DNA from 3 places in the Streptomyces sp. NBC_00158 genome. Region 2 is predicted to be linked to each of the others. Evidence: riboswitches for the same ligand, from Rfam matches in the RefSeq annotation. Region 2 holds a riboswitch; each other region holds the start of a gene.
What was found. A riboswitch is a leader RNA that binds a small molecule or an ion and turns the genes downstream of it on or off. The one in region 2 is predicted to bind cobalamin.

Region 1 (4,195 bases), 4.9 Mb from region 2:
CCGCAGCGCCCGGGCCCGGGCGGAGGTGGCCTCGGGAGCGAGGAGGGCGGGCGCACGGGCGCCGCGGCCGTGCACGTGGTCGAGGAGCGCGGTGAGGGAGGCGGCGTTGTCGCAGACCACCGCCGCGGCCGGGGTGGGGTCGCGCCCCGGGTAGCACCCGCCGCCCGGAGCTGTACGGCACGCTCACGGAGCGGCTCGACCCGCGGGCGCCGTAGCGGGTGCCCGGCGGTCCGCGGGGTGCAGGGCCGCGTACTCCAGGGGGGCGGACGGGTCGACGGACACGTCCAGCCCCGCCGGGTCGGCACCGGCCCGCACCAGCAGGTCGCCGACGGCGGCGATCATCGCCCCGTTGTCGGTGCACAGCGTGAGCGGCGGCACCCGCAGTTCGATCCCGGCCGCCGCGCAGCGCTCCTCGGCGAGGGCCCGTACCCGCGAGTTGGCCGCGACGCCGCCCACGACCACGAGGGTGTTTACGCCGTACTCCCGGCAGGCGGCCAGCGCCTTGCGGGTCAGGACGTCCGCGACGGCCTCCTGGAGCGAGGCGGCCCCGTCGGCGAGCGGGATCTCCTCGCCGCTCTGCCGGTGGCGTTCGGCCCAGCGCGCGGCGGCGGTCTTCAGGCCGGAGAAGGAGAAGGCGTACGGGTCGTCGCGCGGCCCGGTCAGCGGGCGCGGGAGGGCCACCGCCCCCGGGTCGCCGGCGCGGGCGGCGCGGTCGATCGCGGGCCCGCCGGGGTAGGGCAGCCCGAACACCCGGGCCACCTTGTCGAAGCACTCGCCGGCCGCGTCGTCGACGGTGTCCCCGAGGTGCAGGATCGGGTCGCGCACGAGGTCCCGTACGAGCAGCAGCGAGGTGTGGCCGCCCGACACGATCAGCACCACGCAGGGGTCGGGCAGCGGCCCGTGCTCCAGGGTGTCGGCGGCGACGTGCCCGGCAAGGTGGTGCACCCCGTACAGCGGCACCCCCGCCGCGTAGGCGAGGGTCTTGGCCCCGGCGAGCCCCACCTGGAGCGCGCCCGCCAGCCCGGGTCCGGTGGTGACGGCGACGGCATCGAGGTCGCGCACCCGCAGCCCCGCCCGGTCCAGGGCCTCGCGGACGACCGGGTTGAACGCCTGGAGGTGCGCCCGGGCGGCGATCTCCGGCACGACCCCGCCGAACCGGGCGTGCTCGTCCATGCTGGACGCGACGACGTGCGCGAGCAGCCGCCCGCCGGACACGATCCCGACCCCGGTCTCATCACACGAGGACTCGATGCCCAGCACCACCGGAGCGCCCACGCCAACCTCTTTCGCACAACAATCGCTCTTGCAATAGATGTGCAACAAGGTACCGGCGAGGTGAGGTGCGGGTCACGGCCGGGCCCCGCCCGAGCGGGCCGGGCCGTGGCCTAGGGTGGCGGGTGCAGCTGGTTCGCCCCCGTCCGCCAGGCGGGATGCGTCGTAAGAGGGAACCCGGTGGGAATCCGGGACTGCCCCGCAGCGGTGAGCGGGAACGACCGCCGTCATACGCACTGGGACCGGACGACGGTCCCGGGAAGCGACGGCCAGTAGGAGCCGGCCCCATGTGGCCCGCGTGCCCGCGAGTCCGAAGACCTGCCCGCTGCCCGTACGCGGACCCAACCGCGTACGGACATCCCGGTGACCTCGTGGGCGGGTCGGCGGCAGCGGGCGCCCCGCGCGACCCGCCGCTCCTCCGCGTCCGCGACCCGTCCGCCGGGACCGCCCCGACACGACTCGCGAAGGAGAGATCCGTGACCACGGACATCACCGCAGGTACCCGGGCCCACAAGGCGCCGGCCGATTCCCGTGTGACCCTCGCCCACATCATGAGCGACCACGACACCAACCTCTACGGGACCATTCACGGCGGCGTCGTCATGAAGCTGATCGACGACGCGGCCGCCGCGGCAGCGGGCCGCCATGCCGACGGTCCCGCCGTCACGGTCTCGGTCGACCGGATGACCTTCCGCTCCCCCGCCCGCGCCGGCGACCTCCTCACCGTCCACGCCACCCTGGACCGCGCCGGGCGGACCTCCATGACGGTCGCCGTACGGGTCACCGCGGAGCGCTGGAACGCGAACACCCCCGCCACCGAAGTCGCCGACGCCCGCCTGAGCTTCGTCGCCGTCGACGCCGAAGGGCGCCCGCGCCCGGTCCCGGGCCTGCTGGAGGACTGACGGCGCGCGGCTCCTCGGGCGTCGGCCCTGGTCGAAGTCGATGGTGACCCCGTCGGCGAGGGGGCGGGCCCGGCAGGCGAGGACGAAGCCCTCCGTGATCTCCTCCCCGGTCAGCTCGCAGTCGTCGAGCCGGACCCCGCCCCCGCTGCGGCGGGCCCGGCAGGTGCCGCAGAACCCCGCGCGGCAGGAGTGGGGAGGTCGAGCCCCGCGCGGAGCCCCGCGTCGAGCACGGTTTCGGCGGGCCGGAGGGGGACGGTGCTCTCGCTGCCCCGGACGATCACGGTGACCGACCGGGCGGTGCCGGCCGGGGCCTGCACCCGGCCGGTGCCGGCCGGGCCGGCCGCGTCCGCCGGCGGGGCTCCGGCGGCGGCCGCGAAGCGTTCGCCGTGGATGCGTTCCGGCGGCAGGCCGAGGTCGGTGAGGGCCCCGCGTATCCCGTCGACCAGGTCCGCCGGGCCGCACAGGTAGGCCGATTCCACGCCGTCGGTGATGCCGCGGGCCGTCGCGGGCCGGCGGAACGTGCTCCCGGTGAGCCGGCCGCGTCGCGGTTGCCGTAGACGAGCGTGCACCGGCTGCGCCGCTCGACCGCCAGCACGCTCTTGACGATCGAGAGGATCGGGGTGATGCCGCTGCCGGCGGCGACGCCCAGCACGTGCCGCTCGCGCAGCGGGTTCGGGTCGACGGCGAACCGCCCGTTCGGGACGCCGGCCGTGACCCGGTCACCGGCCCTGAGGCGGGTGTTGACCCAGTGGGACATCCGTCCGCCCGGCTGCGCCTTGACGGCCACGCGCAGTTCGCCGTCGGTGAGGCCGCTGCAGATCGAGTACGGGCGGCGGACCTCCGACCCGTCGAGGACGGTGTGGAGGGTGAGGTGCCGGCCGGGCCGGAAGCGGAAAGCCTCGACGAGTTCGTCGGGGACCCGGAAGAGCACGGAGACGGCGTCGGGCGTCTCCCTTCGGACCTCGACGATGGTGAGCGCGTACGGGCCGCCCCGCCCGGGCGGCACGGCGGGCTGCTCCGCGGCCGTCCGTGGTGCGGCGGGCGCCGGGCCCGTCCGGGCGGTCCGGCGGCCGGCCACGAGCCGGTAGACGAGGAGGAACACGAAGGCGGCCGCGAGCAGCCCGCCGCTCACCCGTACGAGGGGACCGCCGGCGTCACTGCCCGCGGTGAAGGTGTGGACCCCGGCCAGGCAGAACACCGCGCAGGCGGTGCGGTGCAGGTAGCGCCACAGCCGGTCCGGCAGCCGGGCCCTGAGCAGCGAGGTGACCTGCACGGCCACCAGGAGGTGGACCGCGACCACACCACAGCCCTGCGCCAGCGGGTTGGCCGCGCGGGCGAACGGCACGAGCAGCTCCGTCCGGCCGAAGGCGTAGCGGGGTTCGAGCACGAGCGCGGCGAGGTGGAGGGCGGTGAAGGACACCGCCAGACCGGCCAGCCATCGGTGCAGGACCAGCAGCCGGCCGGGCGCGGGCCGTCCGCCCATGACCCGGGTGGAGAGCAGCAGCCCCCACAGCACCGCCGCGGAGAGGAGCCACCAGGCGGTCAGTCCGCTGGCCCGGGCCACGTACCACCACAGCTGCGGATCCATCGTCCTCCCCTTCGTGAGGTGCGGGTGGGTGAACGCCCCGGCCGCTGCCGGCCCCCGTGCCGGGAGGCGTCCTCCACCCGCTGCCGTTCGGCTTCCTCGGCGCGCTCCGCCCCGGCGAAGGCCGCGATCAGGAGCAGAGTCACCGTCACGCTCGCCCCGCACACCGCTGTCCGCGACACCGCCGTTGCCGTCTGCGGCCGGACGGTGCGGCGCCTTCCGGGCTCGCTCGTGTCCGTCCTCCTTCGGCCTGCCGCGGACGTCGTCGCGCTCGTGGCCGGTGGGGTGCGGCCGGGTGGCGGGGCGGGCCTCGGCGGGCGGGGTCCCGTGTACGGCGCGCGGGCGGCGGGCGGGGCGGGAAGACGAACGGGAGCCGGAACGGGAGCGGGGGTGGCGGGGGCCCCGATCCTGGGGCCGGGCGGTCCCTCGGTCGCCG
Region 2 (4,195 bases):
TCGCCCGTCGCGAAGAACGCGACCAGACGGCCGATCATGTGCTGCTCGGCCGGCGTCAGCTTCGCGAGGTCGGCGACGTCGGAGTGGAGGTCGACCTCCTCCACCGTCCAGGTGTTCTTGATCGCGTCCCGGTAGCGCTCGTAGAAGTCCGGGTAGCGCATCGGACGGAGCGTGAGCTCGAAGCCCGGGTCGAGGAGGTTCTTCTTCTCGGTGGAGCTCATTACTGGCAGGCCTCGCAGGACTCGGGGTTCTCAAGGGAGCAGGCCAGCGCCTCGGCGTCGAGCGCCTGGGGCAGCTGGGCCGGGGTGGTGGCGGCCGGGACGGCGGCGGCGCCGGACGCGGCGCGGGCGATCTTCGTCGCCGGGCGCGAGCGCAGGTAGTACGTGGTCTTCAGACCCTGCTTCCAGGCGTACGCGTACATCGAGCTGAGCTTGCCGATGGTGGGCGTCTCCAGGAACAGGTTCAGCGACTGGCTCTGGTCCAGGTACGGCGTACGGGCCGCCGCCATGTCGATCAGGCCGCGCTGCGGGATCTCCCACGCCGTGCGGTACAGCTCGCGGATCTCGGCCGGGATCCAGCCGAAGCCCTGGACGGAGCCGGAGGAGTCGCGCAGGGCCTCGCGGGTCTGCGCGTCCCACACGCCGAGCTGCTTGAGGTCCTCGACCAGGTAGCCGTTGACCTGGAGGAACTCGCCACTGAGGGTCTCGCGCTTGAAGAGGTTGGAGACCTGCGGCTCGATGCACTCGTAGACGCCCGCGATCGAGGCGATCGTCGCCGTCGGGGCGATGGCGAGGAGCAGGGAGTTGCGCATGCCGGTCTCCGCGACGCGGGCGCGCAGGGCGTCCCAGCGCTCGGGCCAGTGGCGCTCGGTCTCGTAGTGGTCCGGGTGCAGGACGCCCTGGGCGGTGCGGGTCTCGGCCCAGGCCGGGAGCGGGCCGGAGCGCTCGGCGAGGTCGCAGGAGGCCTCGTACGCGGCCAGCATGATCCGCTCGGCGATCTTCGTGGACAGGGCCTTGGCGGCGGCCGAGTCGAAGGGCAGGCGCAGCTTGAAGAAGACGTCCTGGAGGCCCATCGCGCCCAGGCCCACCGGACGCCACTTGGCGTTGGAGCGGCCGGCCTGCTCGGTCGGGTAGAAGTTGATGTCCACGACGCGGTCGAGGAAGGTCACGGCCGTGCGGACGGTCTCGTCCAGGCGCTCCCAGTCCATGTCGCCGTCGGCGACGAAGGCGCCGAGGTTGACCGAACCGAGGTTGCAGACGGCCGTCTCGGCGTCGTTGGTGACCTCGATGATCTCGGTGCAGAGGTTGGAGGAGTGGACGACGGTGCCGGGCAGCGCGGTCTGGTTCGCGGTCCGGTTGGAGGCGTCCTTGAAGGTCATCCAGCCCTGGCCGGTCTGCGCGAGGGTGCGCATCATGCGGCCGTACAGGTCGCGGGCCGGCATGGTCTTCTTGGCGAGGCCGGCCGCCTCCGCCTTGACGTAGGCGGCGTCGAACTCGTCGCCGTACAGGTCGACCAGCTCGGGGACGTCGGCCGGGGAGAACAGCGACCAGTCGGCGTCGGCGTTCACGCGGCGCATGAACTCGTCCGGGATCCAGTGGGCGAGGTTGAGGTTGTGCGTACGGCGCTGGTCCTCGCCGGTGTTGTCGCGGAGCTCCAGGAACTCCTCGATGTCCGCGTGCCAGGTTTCCAGGTAGACGGCGGCGGCACCCTTGCGGCGGCCGCCCTGGTTCACGGCGGCGACGGAGGCGTCGAGGGTCTTCAGGAACGGCACGATGCCGTTGGAGTGGCCGTTGGTGCCGCGGATCAGCGAACCGCGGGCGCGGATGCGGGAGTACGAGAGGCCGATGCCGCCGGCGTGCTTGGACAGGCGCGCCACCTGGTGGTAGCGGTCGTAGATCGAGTCCAGCTCGTCCAGCGGGGAGTCCAGCAGGTAGCAGGAGGACATCTGCGGGTGGCGGGTGCCGGAGTTGAAGAGCGTGGGGGAGGACGGCAGGTAGTCGAGCCGGCTCATCAAGGTGTAGAGCGAGGCGACTTCCTCGACGGCCTGGACGCTCTGGTCCTCGGCGAGGCCGCAGGCCACGCGCAGCATGAAGTACTGCGGGGTCTCGATCACCTGGCGGGTGATGGGGTGGCGCAGCAGGTAGCGGCTGTGCAGGGTGCGCAGGCCGAAGAAGCCGAAGCGGTCGTCGGCGCCCTCGGCGAGCGCGTGCTCGACCAGCGCGTCCAGGCGGGCGGCGTGGGCGGCGACGAACTCGGCGGTGCGGTCGGCGATCAGGCCCTCGCGGTGGCCGACGGCGACGGACTCGGCGAAGGAGGTCGCGCCCTGGCCGGCGGCCTCGTCGGCCACGGCCAGCGTCAGCAGGCGGGCGGCGAGCCGGGAGTAGGCGGGGTCCTCGGAGATCAGGCCCGCCGCGGCCTCGGTGGCCAGCCCGCGCAGCTCGGCCTCGTCGGCGGTGGCGCTGCGGCCGCGCAGGGCGGCGGCGGCGATCCGGCCGGGGTCGGTGTCGGGGAGGTCGGCGGTCAGCTCGGTGAGAGTACGCAGCAGCGCGGCCCCCGGGCCTTCGGTGGTGTCGCCAGAAACGGACTCGGCGCGCGGTGCGGAAGGCGCGATGGTCACGGCGGGAGCTCTCCCTCGCTCGGCCCGGTCTTCGGCGGATCGGGGCGGGGGGAGGCGCATGCGGGCGCGACGGGATCGCGTACTCACCACATGGCGTCCACCGGCCCAACCGCGAGGCCCGGACGTGTCGGCACCCGGTTCGGTCGATCCGGGCGCACTGTCGGCAGGTCCTCGGACTTTTCATACCGTTGCGGGACAGTTCCGGATTCGCACCGGATTCCCCTGCGGCGACAGCGAGGATGAGCATACATGTGGGGGGCCGCCCGTGCGCGACCCACCACATGTTGTGTCGGCGCGGCTACAGCTCCAGACGGTAGGTCAGCAGTTTCAGCGCCGGGACGGGTGACCAGTCGAGCTCGGGAGTGCGTACGAAGCCCAGTCGCCCGTAGATCCGCTGGGCGCCCAGCATGGCCGGCTGGGTCGACAGCACCAGGGCCGTGACGCCCAGGGCGCGGGCCCGTTCGGCACAGGCGCGTACGAGGGCCTCCCCGACGCCCTTGCCGCGCGCCTCGGGGGCCACCGCGAGCATCCGGAACTCGGCCTCGCGCGGCCCGGCCACGTCCGCGAGCCGGCTGCCGGGTGCGGCGAACGTCACGCCGCCGAGCACCCGGCCGTCCTCCACGGCGACGAGCACCTCCCCGTCGTCGGCCCGCCCGGCGACGTCGCGCAGGACGTTCAGGTAGGTGTCGTCCTCGTTCAGGTCCAGCAGCCCATCCCCGGTGTAGGCGGCTCCGGTGATCTCCCCGAGCCGCCCGTACTCGTCTTCCCTCGCCGTTCTGATCTCGAAGTCCATGCCGCCGAGTGTGCCGGACGGGTGTCGGTGGTCGGCGCTATCGTCGGAGACGGCACCGTCGAGGAAGGCGGTCGAGGAAGGCGAGCGAGGCATGACCCTCATGACTGACCGTCCCCACATGACGACCGAGGACTTCGAAGCCGTGGCGCGCATAGCGGCCCGCGAGCGGGTGGGGACACGGCTGGAATTCATCGACGGGGTCATCAGGAGCAAGGCCATGCCGGACGCGGACCACGGGCGGATCGTCCAGTGGCTCACCCGGATCTGCCTGCAGTACCGGCCGGAGCTCTGGATGCATCCGGGGCAGGGGATCAAGGTGGAACCGTACCGACAGGGCCGCGCCATTCCGGATGGAGTCCTGGCACACGAGGACGCGTTCGTCGGCCAGGGCGACTGGGCCGAACCCGAGCCGGTCCTCATGGCTGTCGAGGTGACCTCGTGGGACGCCGACACCCGTCGGCGGGATCACGTCGAGACGCCCCGCGCCTATGCGGAGACGGGAATCCCCGTGTACCTGCTGATCGACCGGGCCAAGTGTGAGGTCTCCGTCTACAGCCAGCCCGTCGGCCGCGAGTACAAGAGCATCCACATCGTGCCGTACGGCACGGAGATCGCCCTCCCCGAGCCCGTCGGCATCACTCTCCAGACCGATGTCCTCAAGGACTGGGTGCGCTGACTCGGAGCACGTGAAGGGCCCCGCCGGAAGCGCCGGCGGGGCCCTCCTGGCCGTTCAGCAGCAGCGGAAGCCCTCGCGCGGGTCCGCCTCGCGGGCGTCGGTGCGGGCC
Region 3 (4,195 bases), 240 kb from region 2:
GCGTACCCCGCGCCCACCAGCTCCACCAACGGGGTCACAGCCACAGCTCCTTCAGTACGAGGGTCCCCGCGACCAGGGCGGTCAGCAGGGCGGCGGACCCCGTCAGGAACCGCCAGGACAGCGTCGCTTCGGGCACGAGCACCCGCAGCGCGCCGTCGTATCCGCGCCCCGCCAGCCCCTCCTGGAGCCGGGCCGCACGGTCGAAGGCCCGGACGAACGAGGTCGCCGCGAGCCCGGCCAGCGAACGCCACACCGCCGCCCGGCCCGTCTGTCCGAGCCGGGCCGCCTGGGCGCGCCGGACCTGCGCCATCGAGTCCAGCAGCAGGAAGCCGATCCGGTACATCACCAGGGCCACGTCCACCACCGGCGCCGGCACCCCGGCCCGCACCAGCCGCGGCAGCACGTCCGAGACCGGTGTCGTGAAGGCGAACAGCAGCACCCCGAGCGAGGCCGCCGAGGTGCGCAGCAGCAGCTCCACCGCGTGCCGGGGGCCGTCCGGGGCCGGGGCGAGGAACCCGTCCGGGCCGCCCACCGACACCAGCAGCGGCAGCGCCCCGGTCACGCAGAAGCCCAGCGGGACCCGGAAGGCCCGCCACAGCTGCCGCCCGGCGACCCCGGCCGGCCCGAGCAGCACGGCGAGGGTCGCGGCGGCCACCAGCGGCCCGCCCGGCCAGGGCGGCAGGCACACCGCGGTGACGGTGAGCCCGAGACCCAGCAGGGCCTTCTCCAGGGGGTGGCGGCCCCGCCAGCGGCTGGAGTGGGCCGCCACGTCGATCGGCAGCACCGCCTACGACTCCCGGGCCGGGCGGTCCGGCCCGGCCTCCGCGGCCGCGGCCTCGGGGGCCGCAGCCTGGGCGAGGGCCTGCGCCGCGCCCTGGCGGCGGCCCTTGCGGATGCCGAAGTAGTAGGCGAGCACGCCCGCCCCGAGGGCCGCCTGGAGGGCGAACAGCGCGGACTCGACCTCGCCCGAGGGGGGCTCGTACAGCGGGGAGAACCAGGGCTCGTAGTCCGGCTTCAGCTCGGTGATGGCCGCCTCGGCCTGCGCGTCGGCGCCGGCGAACGGCTCCTCCTTGCCGTCGCCGAGGCCCAGCGCGAGCGGGATCACGGCCAGGGCCGCCACCAGGAGCAGCAGCAGGGAGTTGATCTTCGCGTTCCTGCTCATCAGAGGGCCGCCTCCGGCTCCGCCTGCTTGCCGCCGGTCAGCTTCGCGACCCCGAGCCGGACCAGGTCCGACTTGCTGGACTGCATCAGCAGCCGCATCACGAGCACCGTCAGCAGGCCCTCGCTGATCGCGAGCGGGATCTGGGTGAGGGCGAAGATGCCCGCGAACTTCTCCAGGGAGCCGAGGAAGCCGCTCGCCGGGTCGGGGAAGGCCAGCGCCAGCTGGACGGAGGTGACGCAGTAGGTGACCAGGTCGGCGAAGAACGCGCCGAAGAACACGGTCACCATCAGCGGCGCGCCGGACTTCCGCAGCAGCCGGTAGACGCCGTAGCCGGCCCAGGGTCCGGCGATGGCCATCGAGAAGACGTTGGCGCCCAGCGTGGTCAGCCCGCCGTGGGCCAGCAGCAGCGCCTGGAAGAGCAGGGTGATCGTGCCGAGCACCGCCATGATCGGCGGCCGGAAGAGGATGGCGCCGAGCCCCGTTCCCGTCGGGTGCGAACAACTGCCCGTCACGGAAGGGATCTTCAGGGCGGACAGCACGAACGTGAACGCCCCGGACGCCCCGAGCAGCAGCGTGCTCTCCGGGTTCGACCTGACCTCGCGGGTCAGCGCGCGGACGCCGTGGACGACGAAGGGGGCGGACGCGGCGCCCCAGGCGACCGCGTGCCATGGGGGCAGGAACCCCTCGGCTATATGCATGGGTTGGGAGACCTCTCCAGCACCTCGTGGATGGACGACGCGCCCCGGCCGGTCTCCTGGCTCACGGGTGCTGATGCCCTGGCTCCGCCTTCCCGGGCCCGTGCGGTCTCCCACGCGGGCCCAGTGGCTTCCCGCGGTGGGGGCACCTCCCGGACGGAGTCTGGGGGAGGGTGGAGCCGGACTTCCCGATCACAGTGGCGAGGGCCGCACCGGTTTTCCACCGGTTTCCCGAACACCAAGGCCAGACGACCCTAGTCGCCCGCACGGACCGTCACAACCCGGACCGATCCGGCCACCCGGCGCCCGCCCCGCCACCCGCCCCGCCGCGCACCCGGACGGGCCAGGCCCGCTGGCCGGCCCGCGCGGCGCCCGGCACGGTGGAGGACATGGCCGCCGACGACAGCCCCCGGTACGAGGACCTCTCCGCCGTCTACGTCAACTGCACCCTCAAACGCTCGCCCGAGACCAGCAACACGGAGGGACTGATCGCGCGGAGCCGGGCCGTCATGGAATCGGCCGGCGCCCGCACCTCGCTGATCCGCGCCGTCGACCACGACATCGCCACCGGCGTCTGGCCGGACATGACCGACCACGGCTGGGAGAGCGACCAGTGGCCGGTCCTCTACAGCCAGATCATGGACGCCGACATCCTGGTGCTGTGCGGCCCGATCTGGCTCGGGGACAACAGCTCCGTCATGAAGCGGGTCATCGAGCGGCTCTACGCCTGCTCCTCCCTGCTGAACGAGCAGGGCCAGTACGCCTACTACGGGCGCGTCGGCGGAGCGCTGATCACGGGCAACGAGGACGGCGTCAAGCACTGCGCGATGAACGTCCTCTACAGCCTCCAGCACCTCGGCTACGCGATCCCGCCCCAGGCCGACGCGGGCTGGATCGGCGAGGCCGGCCCCGGCCCCTCCTACCTGGACCCGGGCTCGGGCGGTCCCGAGAACGACTTCACCAACCGGAACACCACGTTCATGTCGTGGAACCTGATGCACCTGGCGGCGCTCCTCAAGCGCGCCGGGGGCATGCCGGCCCACGGCAACCAGCGCTCCCTCTGGGACGCCGGCTGCCGTTTCGACTTCCCCAACCCCGAGCACCGCTAGCCGGGCGGCTCCGGGGCCGTCATCGGGTCAGCAGGTGTTGGGGTGCGGGAAGTCCACCACGAGCCGCTCGGGCGAGTGCAGGACGGAGGTCTTCCAGGTCGGCTGGGTGTCGAAGGCGGCGCCGAAGGTCACGTACCCCTCGTAGTCGCCGGTCATGGCCATGCCCTTGAGCTTGCTGAGGTAGATCTTCTGGAGCCGGGGCCCCTGGTAGACGTTCTGCCCGGCGTCGTTGTGCCCGGCGGCCGGGTGCAGGCGGATCTCCAGGAAGTACTTCCCGGCCAGCGGGACGGGCTGTCCCGACCCGTCGTAGACGAGCTCGGACACGGGAGTGACGGTGACCGGGGGCACGTAGCCCTGGAGGTCGATCACGAGCCGGTCGTACGTGCAGTGCCCGCCCCAGCGGGCATTGACGACGAGCGGCGTCTGGGTGCGGGTGGTCGTGGTGGCTGCGGAGGCCGGCGACGCGGAGAGCGCGAGCCCGGCGGTGAGCAGGGCACCCGTGGCGATGGCCACGATCCGGCGGCGGTGCGGGTGACGCATGATGTCTCCCCGGTTCCGTGAGACGGGGACTTGCCTGTCATCTCATAAGACAGCGCCGGGCCGCGACCGGTTCCACGGGACCCCGCCCCGCGTCAGAACGTGAGCAGCGCGCTCAGCTCCGCGTCCAGGTCGTAGTGGCGCCGCTCCTGCCCGCGCGGCACCAGCTCCGTCATCCGCCGGCACAGCTCGCGCACGTCCTTGGCGCGGGCGGAGACCACGCAGCTCTGTTCGCCGTTGCTGAAGCCGAGCAGGACGCGCGGCTCCGAGCCGCTCCAGCGCGGCCACACCTGTATGTCGCCCTCGCCGGTGGCGGCGGTCTGCCCGTCGAGCAGCAGCTCCCGCGAGAACACCCACCGGGCGAGGTGCGTCCCGGCGCCCCGGAAGTCGACGGCCACCTCGTACGGGCGGTCCGTGCGGTAGACGAACCGGCCGGTCAGCGGCACGGACAGGGGGGCGGCTTCCAGCCTCAGCGGCAGGAGTCTCTGTTCGGTGATGGTGGCCATCGGCGGCTGCCTCTCGTCGCGCGTGGGGTCTTCCCGCGCCCCTCCCGGCACGCTATCCCCGGCCCGGGGCCGCGCCGCCGGGCCGAAGGTCCCGAGGCGCCGGGCCGCAGGGCCTCTTTTCGGCCACCGCGTGCACCGCGGGCCACGCGTCGCGGGCAGGCGCCGGGGGCACGCGCCACAGGCATG

Region 1: linked by a shared signal. The riboswitch ahead of OG553_RS33085 (acyl-CoA thioesterase) and the one ahead of OG553_RS10180 (ribonucleoside-diphosphate reductase subunit alpha) in region 2 are both predicted to bind cobalamin.
Region 3: linked by a shared signal. The riboswitch ahead of OG553_RS09120 (energy-coupling factor ABC transporter permease) and the one ahead of OG553_RS10180 (ribonucleoside-diphosphate reductase subunit alpha) in region 2 are both predicted to bind cobalamin.

The regions. Positions count from the first base shown of each region.
Region 1 is NZ_CP108161.1:7,226,196-7,230,390, reverse strand. It holds gene OG553_RS33095 (substrate-binding domain-containing protein) at 1-120, opposite strand, end outside; gene tsaD (tRNA (adenosine(37)-N6)-threonylcarbamoyltransferase complex transferase subunit TsaD) at 184-1,263, opposite strand; cobalamin riboswitch at 1,439-1,592, shown strand; gene OG553_RS33085 (acyl-CoA thioesterase) at 1,749-2,174, shown strand; partial or broken gene OG553_RS33080 (2Fe-2S iron-sulfur cluster-binding protein) at 2,247-2,366, opposite strand; gene OG553_RS33075 (FAD-binding oxidoreductase) at 2,452-3,762, opposite strand.
Region 2 is NZ_CP108161.1:2,300,419-2,304,613, reverse strand. It holds gene OG553_RS10185 (ribonucleotide-diphosphate reductase subunit beta) at 1-221, opposite strand, end outside; gene OG553_RS10180 (ribonucleoside-diphosphate reductase subunit alpha) at 221-2,617, opposite strand; cobalamin riboswitch at 2,762-2,896, opposite strand; gene OG553_RS10175 (GNAT family N-acetyltransferase) at 2,916-3,410, opposite strand; gene OG553_RS10170 (Uma2 family endonuclease) at 3,502-4,086, shown strand; gene OG553_RS10165 (CstA-like transporter-associated (seleno)protein) at 4,141-4,195, opposite strand, start outside.
Region 3 is NZ_CP108161.1:2,061,428-2,065,622, reverse strand. It holds gene OG553_RS09135 (ATP-binding cassette domain-containing protein) at 1-44, opposite strand, end outside; gene cbiQ (cobalt ECF transporter T component CbiQ) at 35-784, opposite strand; gene OG553_RS09125 (energy-coupling factor ABC transporter substrate-binding protein) at 788-1,162, opposite strand; gene OG553_RS09120 (energy-coupling factor ABC transporter permease) at 1,162-1,860, opposite strand; cobalamin riboswitch at 1,889-2,115, opposite strand; gene OG553_RS09115 (flavodoxin family protein) at 2,247-2,966, shown strand; gene OG553_RS09110 (hypothetical protein) at 2,994-3,506, opposite strand; gene OG553_RS09105 (SsgA family sporulation/cell division regulator) at 3,599-4,009, opposite strand.